3 regions of the Martelella sp. FOR1707 genome follow, and region 1 is predicted to be linked to each of the others. Evidence: predicted binding sites of a transcription regulator. Region 1 holds the regulator's gene; each other region holds the start of a gene.
The links. Region 1 encodes LexA, which represses DNA repair genes until DNA is damaged. Its sites were predicted from a motif close to TGTTCNNNNTGTGTTCNG; they were not measured.
Positions count from the first base shown of each region.

Region 2: a site for LexA is predicted at 6,909-6,926, ahead of dnaE (DNA polymerase III subunit alpha). Genes of this name have one in related genera too.
Region 3: a site for LexA is predicted at 9,365-9,382, ahead of V6765_RS19685 (YifB family Mg chelatase-like AAA ATPase). Genes of this name have one in related genera too.

Region 1 is NZ_JBAKFP010000010.1:79,034-89,936, reverse strand. Features, by position in the region: gene lpxB (lipid-A-disaccharide synthase) at 1-578, shown strand, start outside; gene gltA (citrate synthase) at 662-1,948, opposite strand; gene V6765_RS22610 (ComEC/Rec2 family competence protein) at 2,238-4,790, shown strand; gene lexA (transcriptional repressor LexA) at 4,744-5,451, opposite strand; gene V6765_RS22600 (YrhK family protein) at 5,619-6,392, opposite strand; tRNA gene V6765_RS22595 (tRNA-Lys) at 6,478-6,553, opposite strand; gene V6765_RS22590 (cytochrome c biogenesis CcdA family protein) at 6,793-7,536, shown strand; gene V6765_RS22585 (AEC family transporter) at 7,563-8,507, shown strand; gene V6765_RS22580 (UbiH/UbiF family hydroxylase) at 8,559-9,743, opposite strand; gene pcsA (phosphatidylcholine synthase) at 9,937-10,686, shown strand; gene V6765_RS22570 (ABC transporter ATP-binding protein) at 10,848-10,903, shown strand, end outside.
Region 2 is NZ_JBAKFP010000003.1:618,221-629,123, reverse strand. Features, by position in the region: gene xth (exodeoxyribonuclease III) at 1-2, shown strand, start outside; gene V6765_RS10775 (tetratricopeptide repeat protein) at 54-788, opposite strand; tRNA gene V6765_RS10770 (tRNA-Leu) at 1,386-1,472, shown strand; gene V6765_RS10765 (porin) at 1,716-2,798, opposite strand; gene dnaE (DNA polymerase III subunit alpha) at 3,223-6,690, opposite strand; gene V6765_RS10755 (GntR family transcriptional regulator) at 7,282-8,373, shown strand; gene V6765_RS10750 (Gfo/Idh/MocA family protein) at 8,452-9,717, shown strand; gene V6765_RS10745 (hypothetical protein) at 9,714-10,903, shown strand, end outside.
Region 3 is NZ_JBAKFP010000007.1:242,110-253,012, reverse strand. Features, by position in the region: gene pyrF (orotidine-5'-phosphate decarboxylase) at 7-717, opposite strand; gene dnaN (DNA polymerase III subunit beta) at 831-1,949, opposite strand; gene rsmI (16S rRNA (cytidine(1402)-2'-O)-methyltransferase) at 2,145-3,038, shown strand; gene V6765_RS19720 (YraN family protein) at 3,031-3,393, shown strand; gene V6765_RS19715 (extracellular solute-binding protein) at 3,512-4,810, shown strand; gene V6765_RS19710 (ABC transporter permease subunit) at 5,134-6,015, shown strand; gene V6765_RS19705 (ABC transporter permease subunit) at 6,026-6,868, shown strand; gene V6765_RS19700 (sn-glycerol-3-phosphate import ATP-binding protein UgpC) at 6,880-7,932, shown strand; gene gshB (glutathione synthase) at 8,009-8,956, shown strand; gene V6765_RS19690 (TM2 domain-containing protein) at 8,951-9,283, opposite strand; gene V6765_RS19685 (YifB family Mg chelatase-like AAA ATPase) at 9,447-10,903, shown strand, end outside.

The sequences.
Region 1 (10,903 bases):
TGCCGGGCTCACGTAAGTCCGAGATCAATGCGCTCGCTCCGGTGTTCCGCGATGTCGCGGCGACGTTCGCGGCGCGCAATGACGGGTGTCGCATTATCTTGCCGACCGTGACGCGCCGCGAGCAACAGGTGCGCGCTGCAATCGCCGACTGGCCTGTACAGCCGGAACTCTTCGTCGGCGAGGAGGCCAAGTGGGAGGCGTTCGCCATGGCCGACGCCGCGGTCGCTGCCTCGGGTACGGTGGTTCTGGAACTTGCGCTTTCCGGCATTCCGGCGGTCTCCGCCTACAAGGCGGATTTCATCGGCCGTTTCATGCTGAACAAGATCACCGTCTGGTCGGCATCGCTGCCGAACCTGATCGCAGATGCGCCGCTGGTGCCGGAATATTTCAACGACACGATCCGCGCCGGCGCGCTGGCGCGCTGGATGGAGCTGCTGACGAAGGACAGCTACCAGCGGCGCGGCATGATGGAAGGTTTCGAGCGGGTCATCGCGCTGATGCAGACCGAGGTCCCGCCCGGCGAGCGTGCGGCGGCTATCGTTCTGGATGTTCTGGCGGAGAAGGGCTCTGCGAAGTAGACCGTCCGGCAGCGCCTGCTTCCCACTGGATACAGAAAAGGCCGGTCGCTGGACCGGCCTTTTGTCTTTTCGCCAAGCCTTGATCAGCGCTTGGAGATGTCCACGAAATCGCGTTCCGGGGCGCCGGTGTAGAGCTGGCGCGGGCGGCCGATGCGCTGTTCCGGATCCTCGATCATTTCCGCCCACTGCGCGATCCAGCCGACGGTGCGCGCGAGCGCGAACAGCACGGTGAACATGGTGGTGGGAAAGCCCAGCGCCTTCAGGGTGATGCCGGAATAGAAGTCGATATTCGGATAGAGCTTCTTCTCGATGAAATACTCATCCGTCAGCGCGATCTTTTCCAGCTCCATGGCGACGTCCAGCAGCGGATCGTCCTTGATGCCGAGTTCCTTGAGAACCTCATGGCAGGTCTTCTGCATGATCTTGGCGCGCGGATCGTAGTTCTTGTAGACGCGGTGGCCGAAGCCCATCAGGCGGAAGGGATCATCGCGGTCCTTGGCGCGGTTGATATATTCCGGGATGCGATCGACCGAGCCGATTTCCTGCAGCATGTTGAGCGCCGCCTCGTTGGCGCCGCCATGGGCGGGGCCCCACAGGCAGGCGATGCCGGCCGCGATGCAGGCGAACGGATTGGCGCCAGACGAACCGGCCAGACGCACGGTCGAGGTCGAGGCGTTCTGCTCGTGATCGGCATGCAGGATGAAGATGCGGTCGAGCGCGCGCGAAAGGATCGGGTTGACCTTGTATTCCTCGCACGGCGTGGCGAAGCACATATGCAGGAAGTTGGCCGCATAGCCGAGGTCGTTGCGCGGATACACGAAGGGCTCACCGACATGGTACTTGTAGGCCATGGCCGCGATCGTCGGGATCTTGGCGATCATGCGGATGCTGGCGATCTCGCGCTTGTAGGGATCGGAGATGTCGATCGAGTCGTGGTAGAAGGCAGACATGGCTCCGACGGCGCCGCAGATGATGGCCATGGGATGGGCATCACGGCGGAAACCGCTAAAGAGCCTCGTGAGTTGATCGTGAATCATCGTGTGATGGGTCACGCGGAAGTCGAAATCCTTCTTCTGCGTGGCCGTCGGCAGTTCGCCGAACAGCAGCAGATAGCAGACTTCCAGGAAGTCGGCGTTTTCGGCCAGCTGATCGATCGGGTAGCCGCGGTGCAGCAGAATGCCGTTATCGCCATCGATATAGGTGATCTTGGATTTGCACGAGGCCGTCGAGGTGAAACCCGGATCGTAGGTGAACATGCCCGACTGCTTGTAGAGCGAAGCGATGTCGATGACTTTCGGGCCGAATGTGCCTTCTTCCACCGACAGCTCAAGTTCCTTGCCGTCGAGTTGCAGTTTTCCAGTTTCCGTCATCCTGTCCTCCAAATTTCCGGCGCGAATACGCTGTCGAAGCCAATCGGGATTTTCATTAGCTATAGGATTGGCAAGGTGTTGCCAAGCCGACGAAGCCGCGCGGCGGGTGATGAGTAATATCTGCGTTTAGCAAGTTTTACGGGGTTTAGAAAAGGAAAATTTTGCTTCTGCCGCCAGCGCTTGCATTGCAATCGATTAGCATTGGCCACAACATGTAAAAGTTGTGGGGCGGCGATTGTGGATGCGTGGGAGCGGGGCAGGCACGAGCGAGATAGACAAGGCGACGGGCTTGCGCGCCGGAGCCGACCGGCTTCGCGCGCGTTTCAGAAGGCGCCAACCGCAAGGCGAGCGCGAGGCTGGTTTTGACGGGCGAGACGCGGGCCGGGCAGGGCGGTTCGATATTGCCGCCTTGTGGCGCGAAGAGCAGGCTTTCGGCCGGCCGTTTCTCATGGTCCCGGTGGCGCTGGCAGCCGGAATAGGCTGGTGGTTTTCGCTCGACGAGAGCCCGTCTTCGCTGGGCCTTGGCATCTATTGCGGTCTGGCGGTGTTCGCGGCCGTCTTGCTGCGCAATGGCAGAGGCTTGCTGCCCGTCGTCAGCGCCTGCATTGCATTGTTTCTCTGCGGTGCGCTGCTTGCGGCGCTGGAGACGGCGCGGCGGGCCACGGTGATGCTCGATTCGCCGGTGACCACCCATATCACCGGCGTCGTCGAGAGCCGCGAGCCGACGGAAACCGGCTGGCGCTATGTTGTGCAGGTGACGGCGACGGACGACCCCGTGATCCACCGTCCGCCCGAGCGCGTCACGCTTGTCGCCCGCGGCAATTTGCCGCCTGTCGGCATCGGTCACGCCATTCAGGGGCTTGGCCGGTTGCTGCCGCCTTCCGCCCCGGTCATGCCCGGCCTGGTTGATTTCGGGTTTCTCTCCTATTTCGACGGCATCGGCGCGGTGGGCTTTTTCTATGGGCCGCCAAGCGATGCCGGTCTTGTGCCCGCGCCGGGGCTCAGTGCAAGGGCGGGTTTTGCGATCGAGCGGATACGCGATGGCATTGCGGGTCGCATTCGTGCGGTGCTTGCGGGTGACACCGGCGCTTTTGCCAATGCGATCATCACCGGCGAGCGCCGGGCGCTGAGCGACGACATGCTCGATGCGCTGCGCAATGCCGGCCTTGCCCATATCATTGCCATTTCCGGTCTGCACATGGCGCTGGCCGCCGGCATCTTCTTCTCCAGCCTCAGGCTGTTACTGGCGCTGTCGCCGCGCGCGGCCGAGGCGATTTCGACGAAGAAGATCGCGGCGGCCGCTGCGATTGCGGCGGCACTGTTCTATCTCTTGATCTCGGGCATGCAGGTGTCCGCCGAACGCGCCTTCATCATGCTGGCGGTGATGCTGGCGGCGGCGATTTTTGACCGTCCGGCGATCAGCCTGCGCAATGTGGCGCTCGCCGCGCTCGTGATCCTGATCGTGACCCCCGCCGAAGTGGTGGGGCCGGGCATGCAGATGTCCTTCGCCGCCACGCTGGCGCTGATCGCGGGCTATGGCGCATGGCAGCGCCGGCCCGCTGACGGGTTTCGCCAAAGTCGCGGGCCGCTCCGCTGGCTCTGGATCGCAGCCTCCGGTATCGTGCTCACCGCGCTGATTGGCGGGCTGTCGACGACGCCGTTCGCCATCCATCATTTTTCCCGTATCGCGGGCTACGGGCTGCTTGGCAATCTGCTCGCCATGCCGGTGGTCACCTTCGTGGTCATGCCGGCCGGGCTTTTATCGCTCATCGCCATGCCGCTCAATCTCCACGCGCCGTTTCTGATCGTCATGGGCTGGGGGCTTGATTGGGTCATGCAGGCCGCGACTTGGGTCGATAGCCTCGGCGGCGCGTTCACCACCGGCCGTGCCCCGAAGGGGTTTCTGCTGCTGTTTCTCGCCGGCTTCCTGCCGCTCGTGTTGTTGCGCACGCGTCTGCGTCTCTTCGGTGTGATTCCGATAGCGGTTTCCTTCGCGCTGATCTCTTGGCCGCCCGAGCCTCCGCCGCCGCAAATCCTGGTGGCTGGCGACGGCGATCTCGTGGCGATCGTCACCGGCGATGTCGCGGCGCTCACCACGAAGCGGCCGCCATCCTTCGTGTTCGAGCAGTGGGAAACGGCGCTCACGCTCGCGGAGACGCTGCCGCCTGTTGAGGAAAGCGTACTGGCGCTGAATGAGGAAGATCGTTTCGCGCGGCTCGAAGCAGCGGATATGGCGAGCGCCGCGCGGGCGCTCAGCGATACGATCACCGAAGCCGGCCGGACGCCCGGCATCTTCCGCTGCAAGAAAGATGCGTGGTGCTATGCGACCATGATGGGCCGCAGGATCATGACGGTCGACCGGCCGGCCTTTGCCGGCCTTGCCTGCGACAATGCCGATATCGTCGTCAGCCGTTACCGCCCCGGATTCCAGACCTGCCGTTCCGGCGCATACCTCGTCACGCCAGCAATGCGTCGCCAGCACGGCGCCTTTCAATTCACGCTGCCGCCGGCCGACCGTCGCGATATGGACGACGGCGACATACGGCGCTCGGTCGCGGAGCCGGGCAGGGTCGGCGAACCCGATCAGCAGGCAGGTAATGCCAATCCGTTGCCGGGAGGCATCGCGGATGCGAAGGCGCAACCGCCCCCGTCAGCCAAACCATCCTGCGGCCCGATGACGATCTCAGTCAGCACATCGGTCAGAGCATTGACCCGCCCGTGGAACAGGCACCGGCTTTATGACTGGCGCTCCGGCGAATATCTGCCGGTCATCTCGGTTCCTGAGACGCTCACCTTCAGTGGTAACGACGGATCAGGCCGACCAGCTTGCCCTGCACCTTGACCTGGTTTGCCGAAAAGATACGGGTCTCGTAGGCCGGATTGGCCGCTTCCAGCGCGATCGAGGCGCCCTTGCGGCGGAACCGCTTCAGCGTCGCCTCCTCGTCATTGACGAGCGCCACGACGATATCGCCGGGCGAGGCGGTGGAGATATTGCGGATGATCACGGTGTCGCCGTCGAAAATCCCGGCCTCGATCATCGAATCGCCCTGCACCTCCAGCGCGTAATGTTCGCCCGCGCCCAGCATTTCCGCCGGCACGGTGATCTGATGGGTATTTTCCTGGATCGCGGAGATCGGCACGCCGGCGGCGATCCGGCCCATGACCGGAATCCCCGCCGAGCCGCCGTCATTGGCGCTGGCCGGCGCCTTCGGCTCTTCCTGCTTCTTGCCGAGAGAGCCCTCGATCACGCTTGGCGAGAAGCCCCGGCGCGGCTGCTGGCCGATCGCGCTGTCCGGCATGCGCAGGATTTCGAGCGCGCGGGCGCGGTTGGGGAGCCGGCGGATGAAGCCGCGTTCCTCCAGCGCGGTGATCAGGCGGTGAATGCCGGATTTCGACGCGAGGTCGAGCGCCTCCTTCATTTCGTCGAAGGACGGCGGAATGCCGGTCTCTTTCATCCGTTCATGAATGAAATACAGCAATTCCTGTTGTTTGCGTGTCAGCATTTCCTGCCCCTGGCCCTTCGAAACAAATCCAGAACGAATATACATGTTCTCACTGTGTTCCGCAAGTGCGCGGAAGCGCTTGCGACGCAGGGGCTGTGCTGCGCGTTCGCGGCCACTGTCCCCGGTCGCGGCGAATCGGCAACCAAGGCCGGGGTTTGGGGCAGCGGTCACTTTTCCCAGGGCTTCCTCCGACGGGGCGCAAGCGGCTTCAGCGGGTGGCGCGCATAGGGCGTCGGCTTTCCGAGTGCTGCGGCGACGACGCGATAGGCGCGGCGATAGTTGAACAGGCCGCCGATGAAGAACAGGACGCTGCCGACCAGATATTGCCACGCCAGGAAACCATCGAGCAGGGTTTCGTCGCGCTCGCTGGCAAGCGTCCAGAGATAGGGGATCGAAGCGACGGCAAAGAGCGCCGAGCCGACCACGAAGGTCAGCGCGGTCAGGTTCATCATCTGCAGGGTGACGAGATCGTCGGCCTGGACGATCTGGATGACGTTGATCACCGCGCCGATCACGAACAAGACGCTGCCGATGATGAAGCACCAAGCGCCGGCCTTGGGAAGGTCGACGGAAGACAGGAAGAAAATACTGCCAACCACGAACAGCACGGTTCCGAAGACATAGGTCCACGCCGCCCAGGCCTCCAGCCTGTCCCACAGCGTTTCCGGGGCGTTGCGCTGCCTAGCGTAAACGAAGACCTCGATCAGGTCATGGCCGGTCACGAGCAGATAGATCAGCGATCCGAAGAAGAATATCCAGGCGCCAAGATCGGCATAGGCCGAGAGCGCCGGAAAGAAGCAGATGCTGCCGAAAATGAAGATCAGCCCACCGGCCTGGTAGGCCATCGCGTTGATCGTCTCCCAGCGGAAATTCTTTCGCTTAGCCGGCGTATCGGCAATCACGTCATGAAGACGCGGTCGATTGACGAACATATGCGGCATGCGGTCCCCCGAGATTGATACGCCTGGCGCTTGGCCGCGTTTTAACGAAGCGGGGAAGGAAAATCAAAACCGGCTGAAAAACAAATGGTGAGAGCGCAGGGGTTCGAACCCTGGACCTACTGATTAAAAGTCAGTTGCTCTACCGGCTGAGCTACGCTCTCCCGAGCCGGATGCCCGGCTGAAAGTGGGCGGAACATAGAAAGGGTCTTATCCAAGGTCAACCCGGAATCTCGCCGCCAAAGCGATAATACGGCGGTTTTCGGCGCGCGGAAAGGTGATTGGATTTGACCGGTCATCTGGTTTAAGACCCGCGGACGCATTCCGCGGCCATTTTCGTCGCCGCGGGAATGGGGCGCGGACATCGCCCGCGCCCGATTTCTTAGGTGTTGGAGCAGGTTTCTTGTCGATTGGCGATATTTCCCTTCTGAGCGCGCTTCTGGCCGGCGCGCTGTCCTTTCTTTCGCCCTGCGTGCTGCCGCTGGTGCCGCCCTATCTCTGCTACATGGCGGGGATCTCGGTCGACCAGTTGAAGGGCGGCGGCGAAGCCAAGCCGGCAAGCCAGTGGGCGGTGCTGCTGCCGGCCTTCTTCTTCACGCTCGGATTCGCGACGATCTTCGTGGCGCTCGGCGCGGGCGCGTCCACCATCGGACAGCTGCTGCGCCAGTATATGGATATTCTGAGCAAGGTCGGCGGCGTGATCATCATTTTGATGGGCCTGCATTTCCTGGGCGTGCTGCGGATTTCGATTCTTTCGCGCGAGGCGCGGTTTCACGGCGGCGGCAAGCCGGCAAGCGTGACAGGCGCCTATATTATGGGGCTCGCCTTCGCCTTCGGCTGGACGCCGTGCATCGGGCCGGTGCTGGGCGCGATTCTCGCCGTGGCCGCCACCAAGGCGACGGTTTCGAACGGAGCGGTTCTGCTGGCGGTCTATTCGCTCGGCCTTGCCGTGCCGTTCTGGATCGCGGCCTATTTCTCCGGCGCCTTCATGCGGTTTCTGACGCGGTTTCGCAAACATCTGGGCGCTGTCGAGAAAATCATGGGCGTGCTGCTGATTCTCACCGGCGTCGCCTTTCTTTTCGGCTTCATTGCCGATATGGCGATCTGGTTTCAGCAGACCTTTCCGGTGCTCTCGCGCATCGGCTAGCTGCCCGCCACCAAGCGACCGGAGCCATGGCCGATATTCTAGCACTGCTTTTCCCGTTCTTCGGGCTGATCGTCATCGGGTTCGGCGCGGCGAAGATCTTTCGCCATCCCGAAGAAGGAACCGCCTGGCTCAATATCTTCATCATCTATGCCGCCCTTCCGGCGCTGTTCTTCAAACTGGTCTCGCGCACGCCGTTCGAGCAACTGACGCGGCTCGATTTCGTGTCGATCGATCTTGCGGCGACCTATTCCGTTTTTCTGTTACTGTTTGCCATCGGCTATCTGTGGAAGAAGAACGGGGTGCGGGAAACGACCATCCAGGCCTTTGCCGGCAGCTATGGCAATATCGGCTATATGGGGCCGGGGCTTGCGCTGCTGGCGCTGGGGGAGGAGGCTGCCGTTCCGGTGGCGCTGATCATCTGCTTCGAAAACGCGGTGCATTTTATCGTCGCGCCGACGGTGATGGCGACGGCCGGCGGCGGGGGAGGGCGTTCGCTGGTGCGCCATATCGTGCTGCGGGCCCTGCTTCACCCGTTTCTGGTGGCAACGGCACTGGGCTTTGCTGTCTCTGCATCCGGGTTCGCCATGCCGCAGGCCTTCAGCCGGCTGGTAGATTATCTTGCCCAGGCGGCAGCGCCCTGCGCGCTGTTTGCCATGGGCGTCACGCTGGCGCTGAGGCCGGTCAGGCGGGTGCCGGCGGAAATCAACTATATCGTGCCGGCAAAACTGATCCTCCACCCGCTGGTGGTCTATCTGTTCATGATGGTCCATGGCGGGTTCGACCCGCTCTGGGTCAAGGCGGCGGTGCTGATGGCTGCGCTTCCGACGGCGACCAACGTCTTCGTCATCGCTCGCCAGTACGGCATCTGGTATGAGCGCGCCTCGGCGACAATCCTGATCTCGACAATCGCATCGGTGGCGACGCTCGGCGTGTTGCTGGCGTTGATCGGAGCCGATGCGATTCCGTTCTAGATTCGGCGTCTAAAGACATCTAAAACAATAACTTATGCCGGTTTTCTGACGTTATCCCGCAAACAGCGCCTTGATGCCGCGCATCGGCTGCACGCCCTCGCGCATGGCGAACTGGCGTAGCGGCGGCACAGCGGAGAGCACGTAGAGCCCGGCCGAGCGTGCGAGCTGCGCCGGCAGGAAATCGGCCAGCAGCGAACGGTTCAGAAGGTCGACGCTTGCCGTCCGGCTCCAGACATCGGACTTGCGCAGGAAATCATAGCGCTCGCCGGTGCGTGACGAGATGGTCGAGCCGTCAATGCCGTCCAGCATGCGCGAAAGCCGCATGATATCGCGCAGGCTGAGGTTCAGCCCCTGCGCGCCGATCGGCGGAAAGGCGTGCGCTGCCTCGCCGACAAGCGCCATCCGGCCCTTGCCGAAACGGTTTGCAACCAGCGAGGAGAGCGGCCATTTCTGCACCGGGCCATTGATTTTCACCGCGCCCAGCAGGAACTGCATGCGCTCCTCGATCGCCGCGGCGATTTCCTCCGGCGGGCGGTCAACCATGGCCTCCGCATCGGCCGTCGCCATGACCCAGACGAGACTGGAACGGTTGGCTTCCGGCAGCGGAACCTGGGTGAAGGGGCCGTTGCGGGTGTGGAACTCGGTCGAGATATCGCCGTGCGGCAGGCCGTGTTCGAAATTCAGAACGACGGCGGACTGTTTATAGCTCCATTGCCGGGTGCCGATATCGGCGCTTTCGCGCACCTTGGACCTGCGGCCATCGGCACCGACGACCAGCGCTGCATTGAGGCTGTCACCCGAGGCGAGCGTTATCGCGACTGCATCCTTGCCGATGTCGATATCGCTTGCGGCCTCGCGGAACTGGGTGATGTTGGCCTCGTTCTCGACGGCTTGCGAAAGCTTTTCGACCAGCACCGTGTTCGGAATATTGTAACCGAAGGCCTCGAGGTCGATCTCGGCGGAGCGGAAGCTGACGGTCGGCGCGCGCAGCAGGCGGCCGGTGCCATCGATAATTCGCATGGTCTTGAGCGGCGCGGCGCCGGGTTTGACGTCCTTCCACAGGCCCAGCCGGTTGATGAAGGCGATGGAGTGGTCCATAAGCGCGGTGGTGCGGTGGTCGCCGCTGCTTTGGGCGGGCGCCACCAGGGCGACATGGCGCCCCCCACGCGCCAGCGACAGCGCCGTAATCATACCGGCAGGTCCGCCGCCGATCACTGCAATTTCATGCTCCGCCATAATCGAGCCTCGTCATTTGTTGTGATACCGATATAATGCGGCAAGGCTGTTTCTGCTGCGAAAAATTCTGGAAAGCCAAGATTTTTTTCGCGCATCGCATCCATCTGGTGCATTCTTGACCGAAATTCGGTAGGCATGCCGGATCGTCCGGCGGAAAAGGCCGGCAACGCACGACGCAGCAAACGGATATCGAATGGGATTGTTCACTCAGCGAAAAGTGCCATATGCGGAAATCAGGGCTTTTTCCGTCCATATCCTGACGGCCTCGGGCTCGTTCCTGGCCTTTCTCGGGGTCGTGGCCGCCGCCGAGGGGCGATTCGTGTCGATGTTCTGGTGGCTCGGGCTGGCGCTGCTTGTCGACGGCATTGACGGGCCGATCGCCCGGCGGCTGAGGGTTTCCGAAGTGCTGCCGAGCTGGTCCGGCGTCATGCTCGACAACATCATCGATTACGTTACCTATGTGCTGCTACCCGCCTTCGCGCTCTATCAATCGCATATGATCGGCGAGCCGCTGTCCTTCGTCGCCGCCGCGCTGATCGTGGTTTCCAGCGCGATCTATTACGCCGACAGCGGGATGAAGACCGGCGAGAACTTCTTCTCGGGCTTTCCGGTGGTCTGGAACATGGTGGTGTTCTCGTTTTTCGTCATTCAGCCGTCCTCGCTGGTCGCGATGGCGATCGTGATCCTGTCGGTGGCGCTCACCTTCGCGCCCGTGCAGTTCCTGCATCCCGTTCGCGTCAAACGCTTGCGCCCCCTCAATCTGAGCGTCTTCGGCATCTGGTGCGCGACCGGGTTCTATGCGCTGATTGCCTCCTTTGACGCGCCGAAACTGATCGAGGCGCTGTTCGTCGCAAGCGGCATCTATCTCTACGTTATCGGCGCGGTGCTGCAGTTCCTGCCCAAGCTCGGCGCGCGGGCTGCGGAAACGCGCGCCGAATTTTGAGCGAAGAATCTGTTTGCGGAGCGGCCAAAACCGTTGCGCATCCACCGGGGTTTGTGCTTCATTTATACGCAGGGCAGGGGAAGTCCTAATTTTTAGTCAATCCATGGCGGGCAGGGCGCGCATGTAGCGCCCGGGTGCAGTGCCGGCGGCCGGAGGGCGGTTTGGACGAAGTAAAGAAACCGGCGGGTCAACCGCTGCTGGCGGTTTCCGGTCTCAC
Region 2 (10,903 bases), on a different contig from region 1:
AGAAACCTTGAGGCCTGGATGCAGGCTGCGCTGCACATCCAGACGTGGTCGCGTCAGGGAGAACCGGTGCTCATGTTGTGCGCGAGCGCGATCGCGCCGCGGCGGTCATTCTCGTCCACCACGGAAAAGCACTTTTCCTGCAGATCGCGAATCCAGCTGCAATCGCCGATCTGACAACGATCGGCCGCCATCGTGAGATAGGCTAGACCGAGCACCGGCTGGCCTTCGTTGAAAATCAGATCGCCGAAAACGGCCATCGCACTGATATTGCCGTTCTTTCTGGCAAGATTCAGCCATTTCTTGGCGAGGCGCACATTCTTCGCGCCACCCTCGCCATTCAGGATCATCTGGGCGAGTTGGAACTGCGCCTCCGGATTGCCGAAGACCGAAGCGGCCTGGAAATAAAGCTGGCGTGCCTGTGCCAGGTCCTTCACCACCGGCGTATCCGGAATGCCGGACTTGTAGTAGCCGGCAAGCGCAAGAAGCGCGTTAACATAAAATCCGGTATCGGGCGAGCCGGGCTCCACATCGTGGTTGACGATCTCGGCATAGGCCTTGAAGGCCTCATAGTCGTTCTCCGGCACGCCATCGCCGAACGCATACATATTCGCCAGCGCCCAGCGCGAGCCGGTATGGCCCTTTTCGGCAGCATAGCGATAGGCTTCGACCGCCTTTTGCTTGTCACCGTTCTTGTAGGCCTTGAAGCCGAAGCGGAACAGATCGAAACGCCCGGAATCCTTGGGTATGTCGTTGGAGATATCAAAGGCCGATACCGGCGCGCCGGCCATGACGAACAAGCCCGCCGCCACCACATACACGCCTGTCTGTCTCAGAATTGCCTTCATCATCAAACGATTTCACCACGTTGTCGAGGGCGCAAAGATCTTGTCGGATAAAACCGCGATCACACGTCCGGCGGACTGCTGCGCGCTCTGTTCCCTTTCACATGCCGCGTGTTTGTGGCGGGAAATAGACGCTAACGCCGAGATCGTTTGTACGAGAGAACTGAAACAATTGCTGTGACACAACAGCCACAGTCACCGGATTCATTGGAAAGCGTTAACATGCTGATATACAGTCAAGCCTCCGCTCTCGCCTCAAACGCCTCGTCGTGCACCCGCTCTCGACCAAGCGCCGCGACCGCGCGTTCAAGAGAGGTCGTTCTTTCATCACCCGAACCCGTGTGGAACCATCGGCACAATCGCCTTGCTCTATTGCGGAAGTCTCTTTGCCATACTACACATCGCTCACCGCTTCGCCGATTTTGGGGAAGCGGACACAGGTTGCGGTTCAACGTCGCCAAGCGCTTCCGGAAAGGTCGATACCGCCTCTCCGACGCGACCAGGCGGAAGTCGAGCCATTCCCTTGTTCGGGAACAACCTGCTGCGGGCGTGGCGAAACTGGTAGACGCAAGGGACTTAAAATCCCTCGACCGGATGGTCATGCGGGTTCGACCCCCGCCGTCCGCACCAATCGATCCGAAATCAAGCGCTGTGTTGTCTCTTCGAGAGCCGGACAGCCGGTTTTGAAAACCGGTGCGCCGTGCCCGGATCAGCTTTCGCGTGCTTCAACAGTCCCGCTCCGCTCAGGCACCCATGCGTATCGCACGCATCGCACGCGCCTGATCGTTTGAAATACCGCAAACTGAGCCGCGCCGCAAAACGAAAAAGCCCGACCAAACGGCCGGGCCTTTCCTGATCTGTGGAGGCGTCTTCTTAGAAGTCGCGCTGCAGACGGAACCAACCGGCCCAGTACTGATCGTCTTGGTAGTACTGCGAAGGCAGGTCGGTGTAACGAACGTTCAGCTTTGCGCTCAGGCCTTCGACAATGGTGTAGTCGAAGAGTACGCCAGCGGACCAGAAGTCCTCATTGTCAGCGCCCGGAATATTAGCCGAGGTCCACTGAGCAGCAGGCGTGATCGCGAAGTTGTCGGATACGTTCAGCTTGTAGCCAGCAGCCAGCGCCCATTCGGCGTAAACGCCAGGAACAGCCGTCGGGGTCGCGAGCGAGAAGTCCTGGAAGTCGTTGCCGCCGTAGGTCACGGCATAAGCGTTCCAACCGGTGGCGTAGATAGCGCCGAGGTCAAGAGCGCCCGGGCCAAGCGCCAGCGAGGTCATGGCGCGGAAAGCGGCTTCTTCGTTGTAGGTGTCGTAACCGACATCGAGCTTGGCGCCAACACCGCCGGCCTGGAAGCCAACACGACCGGACACGCCGAGGTGCGGTACGTTGTTGCCCGAATTCATCAGACCGATCATCTTCGGCTCGAGGAAGTCGAGCGAGATGCCGCCTACGAAGCCTTCGCCGGTGTAAACGTAGCGGACCGAGTTGAACTTGGTCTGGCCGTTCAGATCGTCGATTTCGCCGAGGAGGCCCTGATCCCAGTAGCTGTTGAAGTAACCGGCCTGGAAGCCACCGAGCGACAGGTAGGTCTCGTCGAGATAAACGTCGGTGTAGCCGTTATCGGAGTAGTAGTCCGCGTTCAGCGAGATGAAGCCGGAAAGAACGCCGAGTTCGGTTTCGGTCTTCGAGGAAATGTCGATGTGACCGCGGGTGTAAACGTCCCACGCATCAGGAACATTGCCGCCACGCGAAGCGTCGACCTGGAAACGGACGTAACCGCCGATATCGAGGCAGGTGTCGGTGCCCGGGATGTAGAAGTAGCCGGCACCAAAGGCGTCGCAGATTTCTACATAGTTGGCAGCTACAGGCTCGATGACCACAACCGGGTCGGCCGCCTGGGCGCCGGAAGCTGCTGCGACTGCTGCAGCGGAGCCGAGAAGAAGGCTCTTCACGTTCATAATGACCTCCAAAAGGTTTTAAAGCGGAATGGGTTTTTCGCCTGAGCGTTCCCTGCCCCATTCCGGGTTTCAAGAAGATCGGGTTGTCTAGTCCCTCGCTTCTGAGTGTGAACATACAAGACCGCCGCCCGATCGCAATCATCAATCGCCCGCACAGCCGCCGCCGAGGCTTCCTTACCGGCTTGCTGTTGCCGATACGCAACAAGTTGGGGCTGTGAGGCGGTCAAATCTTTACAAAAGGTAAAGAAAACAAGCGCCAACGGGGCGATTCCACCCAGCCACGACAGTTCGAACGCAATAAAGACGGCGCATATTCCGCGACTTCAACGTGAAAACGCGCCCAATATCCGCAAAAGAACGAAGCGGAGACCTGCATTCCACCGCCGCAAAAGCGAATCGGACCAGCTTTCTGCTCCTAAGAGAGCTAAACGAGTTCGACGTCGACCACGCCCGATACCGCGCGCATGGCTGACGCCACTTCCGGGGAGAGCCTATACTTGCCCGGCAGCTCGACCTCCACCTCGCGCAGCCCCTCGTTCTGGATGACCACGAAGGACACGATTCCGTCTCCGCTGGTGTTCAGATGCCTGGAAAGCGACGCCAACGGCGAATCATCGCGCAGGTAGACGCGCATCGCGCTCTGCTGGCGCACCGCCTCTTCCTCCAGCGACTGGACCGTCTGTATCCGCATGCCAATGCCTTCGGGACGGACATCGGCCGCCACGGTGATGACAACGGAAGTTCCCGGCTCCAGGAGATCGCGGTACTGATAAAGCATCTCGGAGAACAGCACCGCCTCGAACTGGCCGGTCGCATCCGAAAGCGTGATGATGCCCATACGGTTGCCCGTGCGGGTCTTGCGCTCCTGCTTGGCCACGACCGTGCCGGCCAGGCGCCCGCGGCCGGCGCCATTCTTCACCGAAAGCGAGAAATCGGCGAAGCTCTGGACGCGCATGCGCGACAATATATCGGCATAGGCGTCAAGCGGATGCGCGGTCTGATAAAAGCCCAGCATCTGGAACTCCCGCATCAGCCGCTCCGAATCCGGCATCGGGGTATAATCCGGCAGCGTGATCTGGGGCAGGTCGCCGGCGCTGCCGAAAATGTCCGCCTGGCCGCTGGTCTTGTCATCCTGGCTGCGCTGCGCCAGGCCGATGATGCGATCGAGCCCGGCCAGAAGTGCGGCGCGATCCTTGCCAAAGCAATCAAAGGCGCCCGCGCAAATCAGGCTTTCGAGCACTCTGCGGTTGACGAGTTTCGGATCGATCCGCCGCGCGAAATCCTCCAGGCTATCGAACGCCCGGTCCCCTCTGACCGTAACAATATGGTCGACCGCTGCCTCGCCCACGCCCTTGATCGCCGCGAGCGCATAGAAGATCCGCCCTTCGCCCGGCTCGAAATGCCGGTAACTGGTCTGCACCGAGGGAGCGACGACCTCGATGCCGAGGCGCTTTGCATCATGACGAAAATCGTTCAGTTTTTCGGTATTGGCCATATCAAGCGTCATCGACGCTGCAAGGAACTCGACCGGATAATGCGCCTTCAGGAAGGCCGTATGATAGGACACGATCGCATAGGCGGCGGCGTGGGACTTGTTAAAGCCGTAATTGGCGAATTTCGCCAAGAGATCGAAAATCTCGTTGGCCCGCTGCTTCTTGACGCCCTTTTCCACCGCGCCATCGACAAAGCGAACCCGCTGCTTGTCCATCTGCTCCTTGATCTTCTTGCCCATGGCGCGGCGCAGAAGGTCGGCTTCGCCGAGCGAATAGCCCGCCAGCACCTGCGCCACCTGCATCACCTGTTCCTGATAGATGATCACGCCCTGGGTCTCGGCCAGCAGCGGGTCGATCAGCGGATGGATAGACTCGATCTCCTCCTCATTATGCTTGCGGGCATTATAGACCGGGATGTTTTCCATCGGGCCGGGACGATAGAGCGCCACCAGCGCGATCAGATCCTCGATGCGGTCGGGTCGCATACCGATCAGCGCCTTGCGCATGCCCGCGCTTTCCACCTGGAACACGCCGACCGTCTCGCCGCGCGCCAGCATCTCGTAAGATTCGGCATCATCCAACGGGACGAGCGAAAGATCGACCGTGATTCCGCGGCGAGCAATGAAGTCGACTGCGGTCTTCAACACCGTCAGCGTCTTCAGCCCCAGAAAGTCGAACTTCACAAGGCCGGCCTGCTCCACCCATTTCATATTGAACTGGGTAACCGGCATGTCGGAGCGCGGATCGCGATACATCGGCACGAGTTGCGACAATGAACGGTCGCCGATAACGATGCCCGCAGCATGTGTCGAGGCATGGCGATAGAGGCCCTCGATCTTCTGTGCGATCGCCAGCAACCGCCCGACGATCGGCTCCTCTTCCGCGGCCTCCTGGAATTTGGGTTCGTCCTCGATCGCCTGAGCGAGCGTCACGGGATTGGCGGGATTATTGGGAACGAGCTTGGAAATACGGTCGACCTGGCCATAGGGCATCTCGAGCACCCTGCCGACATCGCGCAGCGCCGCGCGGGCCTGCAGCGAACCGAAGGTGATGATCTGGGCAACCTGCGCGCGGCCGTATTTCTCCTGCACGTAGCGGATGACTTCCTCACGCCGGTCCTGGCAGAAGTCGATATCGAAGTCCGGCATCGACACGCGTTCGGGATTGAGGAAGCGTTCGAACAGCAGCGAGAAACGCAGGGGATCCACATCCGTGATCGTCAGGGCGTAGGCGACCAGCGAGCCCGCGCCGGAGCCGCGGCCGGGCCCGACCGGTATATCGCGCTCCTTCGACCATTTGATGAAGTCGGCAACGATCAGGAAGTAGCCCGGAAACTTCATGCCTTCGATCACGCCGAGTTCGTAGTCAAGACGCTCGAAATAGTCCTCGCGCGTATGGCCCGGGCTCATGCCCACATGGGCAAGCCTCGCCTCCAGCCCCTCGCGCGCCTGCCGGCGCAGCTCCGCGGCTTCCGCCCGCTCCGCCTCCTCGGGATCATCTGACGCGCCGGTGAAGCGCGGCAGAATGGGCATGCGGGTATCGAGTACGAAGCTGCATCGGCGCGCGATCTCCACGGTGTTTTCGATCGCCTCGGGCAGATCGGCAAACAACTCCGCCATTTCATCCTGCGACTTCAGATAGTGATCCGGCGTCAGTCTGAAACGGCGATCATCCGATACAATAGCGTTGTGCGCCACCGCCATCAGCGCATCATGCGCCTCGAAATCATCGCGGGTCGGGAAAAACGCCTCGTTGGTCGCAACCAGCGGCAGATCGAGTTCATAAGCGAGAGCGATGACCCGACGCTCGTGCTGGACGTCGAAGTTGCCGTGCCGCTGAACTTCGACATAGAGCCGGTCACCGAAAGCGGATTTCAGGAATGCGAGCCTTTCGGCGGCCTTCGCCTCGAAGCCGGAAATAACGGCCTCGTCGATCGGCCCGGTCCGCCCGCCGGTGAGCGCGATCAAACCGTCCGAATGCGCGCTGAGCCATGACTTCGTTATATATGTGCTGTCATGCCCCTCTCCGCCGAGATAGGCCTCACTGACAAGATGCATCAGATTGGCATAGCCGGTCGGATCGGCGGCGAGCAGCACGATCGAAGGTTTCTTCGGCGGCAGATGCCCGCCGCTGCGGCGCTCGCCGTCGCCGCCATCCTCCATATCGATCGACAACTGGCAGCCGATGATCGGCTGGAGCCCCTCGCCCACGGCCTTCTGGGAAAACTCCAGGGCGCAGAAGAGATTATTTGTATCGGTCACCGCAATTGCAGGCTGCCTGTCGGCCACGGCGAGCTTCATCACCGTCTTCAGCGGCAGTGCGCCCTCGAGCAGCGAATAAGCCGAGTGAACGCGCAAATGCACGAAACGAACCGCCTGCTCTTTGCCTTCAGCCTGCATCTCGAGATCACTCCTTCATCGCCGCCAAATCAGATACGCCACCCGATTTTGGCAGGCGAGCAACGCCGGTGCAAACGCTCGTCTCGCAATGCACAGAAACCTATAGCGAGCTCACGATCAACGCCATGCTGGCCAGGAACAGGCTGACTGAGAAGAAAGCCGCGATGTCACGCAGAATATCGGTCATGATTGCCTCCGTTTTGCTTATAGTCCTTTTATGTTCTATTTTTGTTCTCTTTGCAAGCCGGTTTATTGCCGGCGAAGACGGACCACAGCGCACGGAGAGACTCGGAATCCGGGCAAGCATCTGAAAATATGTACTATATTGATAGAAGTCCGTTCCTGAAAAAACTCGAGCGAGGCCGCTCTCCGGCACCTGTATTCAGGTTTCATGCTCAACTCGATCCGCCATGCGTACGCTCCCGGCGCCGTAATCCGGGCTCGACAAGGCTGAAGACTTCGCCCAAAGCCGTCGGCCGCGAAAGCGCGACAGACGAACCCGATTTTGCCTTTTCGGATAGCCCCGATCGAAAGCAATCCCAAACTGTGGTCGGACTTGCGTCGGGTATAAATTATACTCATAATACCCGGATGCAGAACAAGACCAAGCAGGTCGTCGCCGCGATCGGTCGGTGGGCGGAAGAGCGGATCGACAAGGCATCGCCCGGCGAAAGGCTTCCGACCGTTCGCCATCTGATGCGCGAATTCGGAACGGCGCAACGCACCGTGGAGGCGGCGCTGAAGCCGTTTCTCGAAGACGGCCGCCTGATTGCCCGCCCCGGCGCGGGCATCGTGGTCGGCGGCAAGAGCGAGGAGAAGGCGCCCGACAGCTATGCCGCGGATCTCCTGATCCTCTACCGCAATTCCGACAGCAGGCTGGCGCGGGTGACGCTGCAGGAGGTCGCGACCCGGATAAAGTCCGCCGGCTTTTCGGTGTTGCAGCTCGGCTTTTCAAGCGACGCCCAGGCGATCGACGTGCTGGAACGGATCGGGCGGTTCCGCGCCTGCCTCATTCAGGTGAATTTCGAGATCCTGACGGTCGCGTTCCTGGCAGCGCTTCACCGGCAGGCCGACCATATCGTCATCGATGGCGTGTCGGCCACCGGCATCGATGTTGACGCTATCGGCACCAACTGGCGCGAGGCGCTGTCGATCGCCTTCCGGACATTCAGGGAAAGCGGCCACGAGCGGATCGCGTTTCTCACGTCAGCGCATCATGCCCGCCAGATCGCCATGGCGCGCCGCGAGTTCCACCTGCTCGGCAGCTTCCTGCCCCATCCGGATCAGTGCTTTCTGATCGAGCTGAACGCACTGCCCGGCAGCTATCAGATCGACGACATCGCTGCGGCCATCGGTTGTCATGCCGATGCCGAAGGGCGGCTTCCGTTCACGGCGCTGATCGCCTGGGGCGTCGTCGAAGGTTTCATTCTCGAGCGCGCACTCGCCAGGCTCGGCCTCGAGACGGGCCGCGACCTCAGCGTCATCATGCTCGGCAGCACGGATTTTCAGTCGGAGCATCTCGGCCGGTTCGATGTGGTCGGCAACAGCCATGACGAGAAGCTCGCCGTGTTCGAGCGGATCATCCGTGAACGGATCGCCGACAGGCCGAAGGAGCCGCAAACCCATTATCTCCCCATTTCCTACGTCCGCCATGGATCGGTGATCGATCTCCACACCGATTGAGTACATCAATTATTGTACACATATATATACTCAAATAGCATCCGATGCCGATAACAAGAACAAGTTCAGAGGCATTGAATGCTCCAGGAGCCGGTCCAGCAGAAAACCACGGGCGTCGCCATTGTCGGCGCCGGCGAGCGCGGCATCTATTATGTCGGCTCGCGCATGGCCGAAATCGCGGCGGAGACCGGCTTTCGCATCATCGGCGTGTTCGACCGGCTGGAAGACCGTGCCGGCTATGCCGCCGACCATCTTAACGGGCTCTACGGCAAGGCCGGCATCCGCCATGCCGTGCGGATATTCGAGAGCCTTGAGGCCGCCGTCGAGGATCCGTCCGTCGACCTTGTGATCGTCACCACTCATACCAATGCCCACCGCGCGCCGGTCGAGGCGGCGATTGCGGCCGGCAAGCGCGTTTATCTCGACAAGCCGATCTCGGTGACGCTCGATGACGCGGAAGCCATTCAGTCGGCTGAAAGGCGTTCCGGACAACCGGTGCTGATGGCCTTCACCCGGCGCTACGAAAAGCCGTGGATCGAGACCGTGAAGCTTGCCCATTCCGGCCGCATCGGCGATCCGCAGATGATCCTGCTGCGCTCGGTCATTCCCTATACCCGGTACCTCCAGCTCTGGCACCGCAAGCAGGCGCTGTCGGGCGGCGCGCTCAACGACAAGTGTTCGCACCATTTCGATGTGCTGAACTGGGTGGCGCGGTCGCGTCCGCTTTCCGTCACCGCTGTCGGCGGCCGCAGCAATGTGTTCCCGCCCGATCCGAATGCGCCGGAACGCTGTTCGCTTTGCGACCGCGACTGTCCCTATCGCCGTCATGAGACGCTGGTGGACCGGTTCGAGGGCGCCGGCGCCATCGCCAACCCGAGCTGGGGCGAGGCAGCTTTGCCGGAAGACCGCAACGATACCTGCGTCTATCGACCGGGAGCGGATATCGATGACCACGCAATCGTCACCATCCGCTACAAAAACGGCGTATCGGCCTGTCTGTTCTTCGCCATATTCGGCCCCTGGGCCGAGGATCAGGAAACGCTGGAAATCGTCGGCTCTTCCGGCCGCATCCGGATGGAGCGTCATTCGGGCGAAATCGACATCGTCGAGGATTACGGCCGCAAGCACGGCACGCTCGGCTTCACCAGCCCGGACCGCAGCTCGACCCATTTCGGCGCCGATCTCGAACTCGTGCGCACGCTCCGCCGCTTCATGAATGGCGAAAACCCGCCCGTCGGCATTGATGACGGCGTTGGCTCGCTCAGGATCGTCCTGGCGGCGCAGAAATCGATGAAAAATGGCGGCATGCCCGTCAATCCGGAAACCCAGGAGTTTGCGCAATGACGCGCCGTTTTCCCGAACGCCTGACCCCGCTTGCCAACCGGCTCGGCCTTCAGCCGCTGTTCGGCGATATCCACAATCACTGCGCCCTCTCCTATGGCCATGGCCGGCTGGAGGATGCGCTGTCCCGCGCCGCCTCACAGCTCGATTTCGTCTCAATCACCGGCCACGCGGCCTGGCCCGATATGCCGGTCGACGTGCCGGAGGTGGCCCATATCGTCGATTTCCACGTCAAGGGTTTTGCAAAGCTGAAGGCCAACTGGAAGGACCATTTCGCGGTTCTGAAGGCCTTCGAGAATCCCGGCCGCTTCGCCGTATTTCCCGGCTACGAGATCCATTCGTCGGAACATGGCGACTACACGATCGTCTATGGCGACCTCGATGTCGCCGAACCGGAACTTGCCGATAGCCCGGCCGAACTAAAGCAGGCGCTTCACACCGCCAAGGGCGACAGCGCCCTCGCCTTTCCGCATCATATCGGCTACCGGCAGGGCGCGCGCGGCATCAACTGGGATACGTTCGATCCCGAACTGTCGCCCTTTGTCGAGATGTTCTCGATGCATGGCTGCGCGGAAGAATCGGAATCCGAACGCTCCTACCTGCATTCCATGGGTCCGGTGAACGGCGCTTCGACCATGCGAGCGGGACTAAAGCGCGGCGCGGTCTTCGGCGTGGTCGGCAATACGGACCATCATTCCGCCTTTCCCGGCTCCTATGGCCATGGCCGCATGGCCGTCTATGCCGGAGATGACAGCCGTGACGCCATCTTCTCGGCCATGCGCGCGCGCCGCACCAATGCGCTGACCGGCGACAATATTCACCTGCTGATGGCGATCGGCGAAGCCGTGCAGGGCGGCATCACACCGCCCGCGCCCGAGGCCGCGCTGGAGATAGAGGCCATCGGCGGCGGTTTCATCGACGCGATCGATATCTTCCGCAACGGCGCGCTGACCGAGCGCATCTCGCCCGAGCTGAGCCCCGCGCCGATCGAGGCCGGTACCGGCGCGGAAACGGAGACCATCCTGTTTGTCGAGCTCGGCTGGGGCGCGCGTGGCAGAAGCCATGACTGGGCCGGTGACATCACGCTGGAAGGCGGCGAGATCACCGGCGTCGAACCCCGTTTCCGCGGAGCGGAGATCGTCTCCCCGCTGGAGGGCGAGGATGAGGCCGCGAGGCTGCCGACGCTCAG
Region 3 (10,903 bases), on a different contig from region 1:
GGCGACTCAGCCGTTCACGGCCCCAAGCATCTCCGCCTCGATGTCATCGACAATCCGCCGGGCAGCGGCTTTCGGGTCGTCGGCCTTGACGATCGGACGACCGACCACGAGGTGGCTGGCGCCGGCGGCAATGGCGTCGCGCGGGGTCATCACCCGCTTCTGGTCGTCGGCAACGGAGCCCGCCGGCCGGATGCCCGGCGTCACCACCGCCATGTCAGCGCCAATCAAGCCGCGCACCGTTCGAGCCTCGGCCGCCGAACAGACAACCCCGCCCATGCCGGCCTCGGCCGCCTGGCTGGCGCGCTTCTTAACGAGTTCAGCGGCGGTTGCGTCGTAGCCGGCTTCGATCAGGTCGGCATCATCCATCGAGGTCAGCACGCTGACGCCGAGCAGGCAGAGCGGCGACCCGGCCGCCGCCGCGACCGCCGCGCGCATCGCCTTCGGATAGGCATGCAGCGTCAGCATTGTCACGCCCATCTTCGCGATGTTCTCGACGCCCTTGGCGACCGTGTTGTCGATATCGAGCAGCTTCATGTCGAGGAAGACCTGCTTGCCGTCTTCCGCCAGTTCGCGGGCAAGGGAAAGCCCGCCGGCGAAGACGAGCTGATAGCCAATCTTGTAGAAGGAAACCGTATCGCCGAGGGTCTCGACCATCGCCTCCGCTTCGGCCACGGTCGGAACGTCCAGACCCACAATCAGGCGGTCGCGTGCAGACATGTCATCGGCTCCTTCATCTCTTTTCACCGCGATGCAGTTCGCATAAAAACGCCCGCGCGGAAAGCGAAAAGGGCCAGAGCTCAACTCGGTACGAAATACGCTGGCGCTGCCTTCTAGACGCGCATCGGCATCAGCACGTATAGCGCGTTTTCGCTGTCGGTGTCACGCACCAGCGTCGGCGAGCCGGCATCGGCGAACAGGAAGATCGCCTCGTCACCGGTCAACTGGCCGGTGATGTCGAGCAGGTACTTGGCGTTGAAGCCGATATCCATCGGCTCGCTGTCATAGCCGACGGCCAGTTCATCCGTGGCGCTGCCCGAATCGGGATTGTTGACGGTGAGCGTGAGCTGGCCCTCTGCCAGCGACAGCTTTACCGCGCGCCCGCGTTCCGACGAGACGGTGGAGACGCGATCGACGGCCTTGGTGAAATCGGCGCAGTCGATCCGCATCTCGCGGTCGTTATTGGCTGGGATCACACGCTGGTAATCCGGGAAGGTGCCGTCGATAAGCTTGGAGGTGATCACCACCGAACCGATGGTGAAGCGGATCTTGGCATCCGAGACCTCGACGGCGACAACGATCTCCGGATCATCGAGCAGCTTCTGCAGCTCGCCGACCGTCTTGCGCGGTATGATGACGCCGGGCATGTTCTCGCAGCCGGCCGGCGCGTCGATTTCGGCACGCGCCAGACGGTGGCCGTCGGTGGCAACCGCCCGCAGCTTCAGCGCCTTGCCCTCGGCCATGGCGTGGAAATAGATGCCGTTCAGGTAATAACGGGTTTCCTCGGTGGAAATCGCGAACTGGGTGCGGTCGATCAGCATCTTCAGATCGCTCGCCTTCAGCTTGAAGGCGTGGCTGAACGAGCCGGCCGTCAGATCGGGAAAATCTTCCTGCGGCAGGCATTGCAGCGAGAATTTCGACTTGCCGGAAGCGACCGAGATGGTCTGGCCGTCAGTCGCTGTCGCAAGCGACACTTCCGCGCCATCGGCGAGCTTGCGCACGATTTCGTAAAGCAGATGCGCCGGCACGGTGGTCGCGCCCGCTTGTTCGACCATCGATGCCGTCTTTTCGGTGATTTCGAGATCGAGGTCGGTCGCCTTCATCTCGAGATCGTTCCCTTCGGCCTTCAACAGCACATTGGAGAGAATCGGAATGGTGTTGCGCCGCTCGACCACGCGATGGACGTGGTTCAGGGACTTCAGCAGGTTTGATCTCTCAAGCGTGATACGCATGACTTTCGCTTTCACTCTTACATTGCGCGGACGGCGACGGCATGCGCCGCAGGCGGGGTGACAAAATGACAGCAAATCCGGCCCGATTGCAAGGGCCCTCACTCCTTCCTTCCCCAATGATCACAGGCTGAGGTCCGGCGCCCCTTGCGAGCGCTCCCACGCCGTGGTCAAACGGACAATGAAAATGCCGGGACAATGGTGATGGAAGACAACAGCAATCGGTTCGAAATCGTAGGCCATCCGATCGAGGCGCGGCCGCTTTCGCCGGGCCTTTATCTGGTGGCGACGCCGATTGGCAATCTCGGCGACATCACCATCCGCGCGCTCGAAACGATTGCCGGAGCCGATATTCTCGCCTGCGAGGATACCCGCGTCACCCGCAAATTGCTCGACCGCTTCGCGATCCGCAAACGCCCCTATGCCTATCACGAGCACAATGCCGAAAAGGCGGGTGAGAAGCTCATGGAGGCGCTCGGCGCGGGCAAGACGGTGGCGCTGGTTTCCGACGCCGGCACGCCTTTGGTCTCCGATCCCGGTTACCGGCTGGCGCAGCAGGCGATTGCAGCCGACATCAAGGTGGTGCCGATCCCCGGCGCGTCCGCGCCGCTTGCAGCGCTTGTGGGCGCGGGCCTGCCGAGCGATGCCTTTCTGTTCGCGGGTTTCCTGCCGGCCAAGGACAAGGCGCGGCGCGACCGGCTGGCGGAGCTTGCCGACGTGCCGGCAACGCTCGCCTTCTTCGAATCCCCGCACCGCATCGCCGCCACGCTGGAAGCTGCCGCCGACGTGCTGGGCGGCGAGCGGCCGGCCGCCGTCTGCCGCGAACTGACCAAGACCCACGAGACCTTCCGCCGCGGCACGCTTTCCGAACTGGCGGCGCTCTATCGCGACGAAACAGTGAAGGGCGAGATCGTGCTGCTGATCGGCCCGCCGGCCGAGGACCCGGCGCCCGAACCCGCCGATGTGACCGCGCTTCTGAAGCGGCTCGCGAGCGAAATGCCGGCGGCGAAGGCTGCGGCCCAGGCGGCGAAGGAGACCGGCCTGCCCCGCAAGGAGCTCTACCAGCAGCTTCTGGCGCTAAAGGATGGCTGACGCGCCGAAGGCCCGCCGAAAGGCCGAGCGGCGCGGGCATCGCGCCGAGTGGCTGGCCGTGCTCTTTCTGCGTCTCAAGGGCTATCGCGTCGTCGCCACCCGCTACAAGACCCATGCCGGCGAAATCGATATCATCGCCCGCAAGGGCGATCTTGCCGTGTTCGTCGAGGTCAAGGCGCGCCGGGAAACGCAGGTGGCGATCGATGCCGTGACGCCGTCGGCCATGCGCCGCATCCGCGCGGCCTCCGATATATGGCTGGCGCGCCAGCCCGATTTTCACCGCCTCTCCCAGCGCTACGACATCGTCGCCTGCCTGCCGGGCCGCCTCCCGCGCCATTTTCCCGACGCGTTCTGACGTCCGGGCCTGCGCTTTTACAATTCTGCAACAAAACCGTCGTCTGCCCGTCATGCAGCAAGGCTACCTCCCCGGTAATCATCGCAGTCGATGATTTTCAGAACCGGGGACTTTGACCATGAAGAAATTCGTTCTGGCCGCGCTCGCCGCCGGCCTTTCTACGTCGACCGCTTTCGCCGCCACCGACATCACCTGGTGGCACGGCATGGGCGGCAAGAACCAGGAAGTCATCAACCAGATCGCCGAAAAGTTCAACGCCTCGCAGGATGCCTGCACGCTGACGCCGGTTTCCAAGGGCACTTATGAAGAAGCGCTCGCCGCCGGCATCGCCGCCTTCCGTTCGGGCGAGCAGCCGAACATTCTCCAGGTGTTCGATGCGGGTGCCGCCACCATCATCAACGCCGAGGGCGCTGCCGTTCCGGCCGAAGACCTGATCAACGACGCCGGCTACGAATTCAACCGCGAAGACTTCATCGAAGGCGTGCGCTACTTCTACGCCGACAGCGAAGGCAAGTTCGTCGGCATGCCGTTCAACTCGTCGGCGCCGATCATGTACATCAACACCGAAGCCTTCGAAAAGGCCGGCGTCGAGCCGCCGAAGACCTGGGAAGAGTTCGAGGAAATCGCGCCTGCCCTGAAGGACGCCGGTTACGTTCCGCTCGTCCAGTCGCAGCTGACCTGGGAAATGACCGAGAACTTCTTTTCGCGCAACAATCTGCAGTTCGCGACCAACAACAACGGCTATGACAGCGTCGAGGGCACCGAGATTCTCGTCAACACGCCCGAGCACATCATGATGTATGAGAAGCTCAAGGATTGGTACGACAACGGCTACTTCGGCTATTACGGCGCCGGCTGGTCCGATAACCAGAAGCCGTTCGAGGAAAACAAGGTCGCACTGTGGATCGGTTCGTCCGGTTCGTTCGGTGGCCTGCAGAGCACGGCCCAGATGCCTTTCTCGGCGACCTTCCTGCCCTATTGGGGCTCGATCGACGGCGCCGGCACCAACTCCTTCATCGGCGGCGCGGCGCTCTTTGCGCTTTCCGGCAAATCCGACGACGAGAACAAGTGCACGGCCGACTTCTTCCAGTTCCTGACCTCGCCGGAAATCCAGTACTTCTATCACAAGTCCACCGGGTACGTGCCGGTCACCACCGCGGCCTATGAACTGGCCAAGGAAGACGGCTGGTATGAAGAGCAGCCGGTTGCCGAAGTCGGCATCCAGCAGCTTTCGCTGCCGGGCGGCGAATGGTCCAAGGGCTACCGCATGGGCTTCTACCCGCAGATCCGCGAAGTGATGGAACGCGAATACAACAAGATCTTCGCGGGCGAGACCTCGGTTCAGGACGCGATGGCCACGATCGAGCAGGAAGGCAACGCCCTCCTCGCCCGCTTCGCCAAGACCGCCGGCAACTAAGGCATCGCACACGAAAGTTGCCGATCCGGGGGCCAACGCCCCCGGATTTTGGCGTGTTTGCCAAATGCAATCCCCGTCGCAAACGACGGTCGCGTTTTACCCGAGTGATGGAACTTGCTTCCGATACTCTCTCCCGCTTGCGGGAGAGATGCCCCGAAAGGGGCAGTGAGGGTGATGCAGCCTTTCCAGTCATGAGGGCGTTCGCGGGGTGGGTCTCCCCCTCACTGTCGCTGTCGCGACATCTTTCCCCTCCGGGGCGAGAAGACTTGGGGTCTATGTGGCATGGGCGGGTTGGTCGCCCCGACCGCAACAGGAAACAGAAAATGAAGCGCGTCCAGTTCAATTCGGCCCTGCTGCCCTATCTTTTCGTGCTGCCGCAGATGGCGATCATCGTGATCTTCTTCTACTGGCCGTCAGCACAGGCGATCCGCTCGTCCTTCTTTCTGGAGGACCCGTTCGGGTTCGGCGAGACCTTCGTCGGCTTCGACAATTACGCCGATGCGCTGACCTCCTCCTACTATCTTCAGGTCGCGCGGTTCACGGTGATCTTCACCATCATCGTCACCTTCCTGTCGCTCACCCTCGGACTGCTGCTCGCCTCCAAGGCCGATGACGTGATCCGCGGGTCGAGCAGCTACAAGACGCTGCTGATCTCCGTCTATGCGATCGCACCGCCGGTCGCGGGCCTGCTCGGCATGATGTTCTTCGACCAGCATATCGGCCCGTTCGTCAAAATGGCGTCCTGGCTTGGCTGGGACATGAAGGTCGGGATCAATTATTTCGACACCGCCTTTGCGATGATCACCGTCGCGGTGTGGAAGCAGATCCCCTACAATTTCATCTTCTTCCTGTCCGGGCTGCAATCGATCCCGGTCTCCGTGCGCGAGGCAGCCGCCATCGACAATCGCTCGCGCATCGGCCGGTTCTGGACCGTGACGCTGCCGCTTCTGGCGCCGACGGCCTTCTTCCTGCTGATCATCAACATGACCTATTCGCTGTTCGACACGTTCGGCATCATCGACGTGATCGTGAAGGACAAGGCCGCCAACAACCCGATCACGCTGGTCTACAAGGTCTATATGGACGGCTTCCGCGGCAATGACATCGGCGGCTCGGCGGCGCAATCGGTGATCCTGATGATCATCGTGCTCGCGCTCACCTTCTTCCAGTTCCGCTTCATCGAGCGGCGCGTCCACTACAATTGAGGCCGGCGCCATGCACAGAACAAAACTGATCGATCACATCATCCTGCTGTTCGGCGTATTCTTCATGATCGGCCCGGTGTTCGTGGCCTTCATGACTTCCACCCACACGGCGGTCGATGTCCATATCAACGGCCTGCAGGTGAGCTGGGGCGGCGATTTCGTCGAGACCTACAAGGAGTTGCTGACCCGCAAGGGCGGCTTCACCGGCGAGGTGACCGGGGCGCGCATGGTGATGAATTCCTTCATTCTCGGCGTCGGCTTCGCGGTCGGCAAGATCGTGCTGTCGATGCTGGCCGCCTATGGACTGGTCTATTTCCGCTCGCGGTTTTCGACACTGTTTTTCTGGATGATCTTCACCACGCTGCTTCTGCCGCTGGAAGTGCGCATCCTGCCCTCCTACGACGTGATGACCAAGCTCGGGCTGATCAACACCTATACCGGGCTGATCGTGCCGCTTCTGGCATCGGCCACCGGCACCTTCTTCTTCCGCCAGTTTTTCAAGTCGGTGCCCGACGAGCTTCTGGAGGCCGCCCGCATCGACGGCGCAGGCCCTTTCAAGTTCTTCATCGATATTCTGGTGCCGCTGTCGAAGACGATGATCGCCGCGATCTTCATCATCATGTTCGTCTATGGCTGGAACCAGTATCTGTGGCCGATGATCATGACCAATGACGAGAGCTTCTACACGCTGGTGCGCGGCATCAAGCAGATCCTGCTCGTCTGGGTCGGCTCCCAGATCCCCGAATACAATCAGGCCTTCGCCCTTGCCGTGCTCGCCATGCTGCCGCCAGTCCTGATGGTGGTGATCTTCCAGAGCTGGTTCATCAAGGGCCTGACCGAAAGCGACAAATAGGAACAGCAATAATGTCCGCAATCGAAATCTCGAAGGTTTCCAAGATCTATTCCGGCGATCAGCGCGCGGTCGACAGCGTCGACATCGCGATCGCCGATGGCGAGTTCATCGTGCTGGTCGGCCCGTCGGGCTGCGGCAAGTCCACGCTTTTGCGCATGGTGGCGGGTCTCGAGACCATTACCGATGGCGAGGTGAAGATCGCCGGCAAGGTGGTCAACAAGATGGACCCGGCCGAGCGCGATATTGCCATGGTGTTCCAGAACTACGCGCTCTACCCGCATATGACGGTCTACAACAACCTCGCCTATGGCCTGAAGAACCGCGGCACGCCTAAGGCCGAGATCGCCGAACGGGTTGCCGAGGCCGCCCGCATGCTGGAGCTCGAGCCTTATCTGGAGCGCAAGCCGCGCGCGCTTTCCGGCGGCCAGCGCCAGCGCGTGGCGATGGGCCGGGCGATCGTGCGCAAGCCCGCTGCCTTCCTGTTCGACGAGCCGCTCTCCAACCTCGACGCCAAGCTGCGCGTCTCGATGCGCGGCGAAATCAAGCATCTGCAGAAGCGGCTCGGCACCACTTCGATCTACGTGACCCACGACCAGCTTGAGGCGATGACGCTAGCCGACCGGCTGGTGGTGCTGAACGGCGGCAGGATCGAGCAGATCGGCACGCCGCTCGACGTCTACCACAAGCCGGCCTCCACCTTCGTCGCCAATTTCATCGGCTCGCCGGCGATGAACCTAGTCGAGGGCAAGCTGACCGGCGGAAAGCTCACGATCGGCGACAACAGCATGCAATTTGCAAGCGCGCCGCCCAAAGACGGTCCGGTTACCGTCGGCATCCGCCCGGAGGACCTGCAGCCGACGACCGGCGAAGGGCTGAAGGCGCGGCTTGACTATGTCGAGGAACTCGGCGCCACGCGGCTTGCCCATTGCCTGACCGGCGGCGAGCGGCTGACGGCGGCGCTCTCCCCCGAGATACCGCTTGCCGACGAACTCACCTTCGCGGTGCTGCCGGAAAAGCTGCATTTCTACGACCACGCCACCGGGAAGCGGCTTTCGAACGCCTGAGAAAAGCCCGCGATTGCCAAGGGGCGGCGCGATGACTAAATATCGTGTCGCCTCAAACCAACCGGGATCCGCTTTCATGGCCGCAATCAAGAACGTCGCCGTCCAGATGGACCATATCTCCACCGTCAAGATCGGCGGCGATTCGACCTTTGCCATGAGTCTCGAGGCTCAGAACCGGGGCTATAATCTGTTTCACTACACACCCGATCGCCTTAGCCTGCGTGACGGCAAGGTGTTTGCCGCCGTCGAGCCGATGACGCTGCGCGACAAGGAAGGCGACCACTACACGCTGGGTGAAACGGAGCGGGTCGACCTTTCGACCATGGATGTGGTGCTGCTCAGGCAGGACCCGCCCTTCGACATGGCCTATATCACCTCCACCCATCTGCTGGAGCGCATTCATCCGAAGACGCTGGTGGTCAATGATCCGGCCTGGGTGCGCAATTCGCCGGAGAAAATCTTCGTCACCGAATTCGCCGACCTGATGCCGCCGACGCTGATCACCAAGGACGAAAACGAAATCAAGCGCTTCCGCGAGGAAATGGGCGATATCATCCTGAAGCCGCTTTACGGCAATGGCGGCGCGGGCGTGTTCCATTCCACCCGCGACGATCGCAATTTCACCTCGCTGCTGGAAATGTTCGCGCAGATGTTCCGCGAACCCTATATCGCCCAGGCCTATCTGCCCGCCGTGCGCAAGGGCGACAAGCGCATCATTCTCGTCGATGGCGAATTCGCCGGGGCGATCAACCGCGTGCCGGCCGAGACCGACAGCCGCTCCAACATGCATGTCGGCGGCCGCGCGGAAGCCGCCGGCCTGACCGAGCGCGAGAAGGAAATCTGCGCCCGCATCGGCCCCGCGCTGAAAGAGCGCGGCTTCATCCTCGTCGGTATCGACGTGATCGGCGACTACATGACGGAAATCAACGTCACCTCGCCCACCGGCATCCGCGAGGTCAAGAAATTCGGCGGCGCGGATATCGCCAGCCTGATGTGGGATGCGATCGAGAAAAAGCGCCTATGAGCGCTGCGCGACCAGCGCTTCCTGCGTGAGGCGGGCGCGGATCTCGTTCTTCTGGGCGTCAATCATGCCCGAGATCAGGAACAGATCGACGATCCACCATAGCGCCCAGATGCCAAGCAGGAAAAAGCCGACGATGAAGACGACGGTCAGACCGCCGATGACGTTGAGCAGAAGCATGGCAAGGCCCGACCCCATGCGGCCGAGATAAAACCGGTGAATGCCGGCCCAGCCCAGGAAAAACCAGAGCAGATAGGCAGCCGCCGGCGATTTGGCGCTGTTGGTCACGTGCTGCTCGATCAGTATCCGCTCTTCGGTCGTCAGTCCCATGGCACCCTCTTTGCTTTCGACCCGAGGTTTACTGCGGTGCTGGCGATCTGTCTATCCCGTTGAACACGAGGGAGAAATAAAAGTTCTCTTTTTGTTCTTGCATGTAAGGGCGAGTTATGGAATCCTTACAACCTGAAGACACAGGCAAGCGGGCGGGATGGTCATGGTTTCACGCGTTCATACGGTTGCATTTCAGGGGATCGAAGGCGTTCCGGTCGACGTGCAGGTCATGGTCGCGCCCGGCAAGATCGGCATGCAGATCGTTGGCCTGCCGGACAAGGCGGTGGCCGAAAGCCGGGAACGGGTGCAGGCCGCGCTGCATGCCACGGGCTTGGCACTTCCGCCAAAGCGGGTCACCGTGAATCTCGCGCCGGCCGACCTGCCAAAAGAGGGCTCGCATTTCGACCTTGCGATCGCGCTCGGGCTGATGGCCGCGCTTGGCGCCGTGCCAGCCGATGCGCTCTCCGGCTACATGGTGATCGGCGAACTGAACCTCGACGGCACGATCGCCTCCGTGGCCGGTGCGCTGCCGGCGGCAATCGCCGCCAACGCGCTGGACAAGGGCCTGATCTGCCCGGCAGATTGCGGGCCGGAGGCGGCCTGGGCAAGCGCGGACATCGATATTCTCGCCCCCAAGAGCCTGATCGGCATCGCCAATCACTTCAAGGGCACGCAGGTGCTCTCCCGCCCGCATCCGGCGGTGCGCGCGGCACCGCACGACCTTCCGGACCTTGCCGATATCAAGGGACAGGAAAGCGCCAAGCGCGCGCTCGAAGTGGCGGCCGCCGGCGGCCACAACCTGCTGATGGTCGGCCCTCCGGGGGCGGGGAAATCCATGCTCGCCGCGCTCCTGCCCTCCATCCTGCCGCCGCTTCTGCCGCAGGAACTGCTCGACATGTCGATGGTGCACTCGATCGCGGGCAAGCTTGCCGGCGGCCGATTGTCGGACCGCCGCCCCTTCCGCGCGCCGCATCACTCGGCCAGCATGGCCTCGCTGGTGGGCGGCGGCATCAAGGCGCGGCCGGGCGAAGCCTCGCTTGCCCATCACGGCGTGCTGTTTCTCGACGAATTTCCGGAATTCTCGCCGCAGGTGCTCGATGCCTTACGCCAGCCGCTCGAGACCGGCGAATGCGTGATCGCCCGCGCCAACCACCGCGTCTCCTATCCCGCCGCTTTCCAGCTTGTCGCGGCGATGAACCCGTGCCGCTGTGGCATGGCGGGCGAGCCCGGCCACTCCTGCGCGCGCGGCCCGCGCTGCGCCGCCGATTACCAGGCCCGCATTTCCGGCCCGCTGATGGACCGGATCGATATCCGCATCGATGTACCCGCCGTCAGCGCCATCGACCTGATCGGCGCGAAATCGACGGGCGAAGCGAGCAGCGCGGTGGCGCGAAGGGTGGAACGCGCCCGCAACGCCCAGCGCGAACGCTTTGCCGGGCTCGATGAGAAGGCGGTCACGGTCAACGCCCGCTGTGCGGCAAACCTGATCGAGAAACTCGCGGAACCCGATGCCGCGGGGCTTGCGCTGCTGCGCGAGGCGGCGGAGAAGATGCGGTTTTCCGCCCGCGGCTATCATCGCGTCCTCAAGGTCGCCCGCACCATCGCTGATCTCGACGGCAA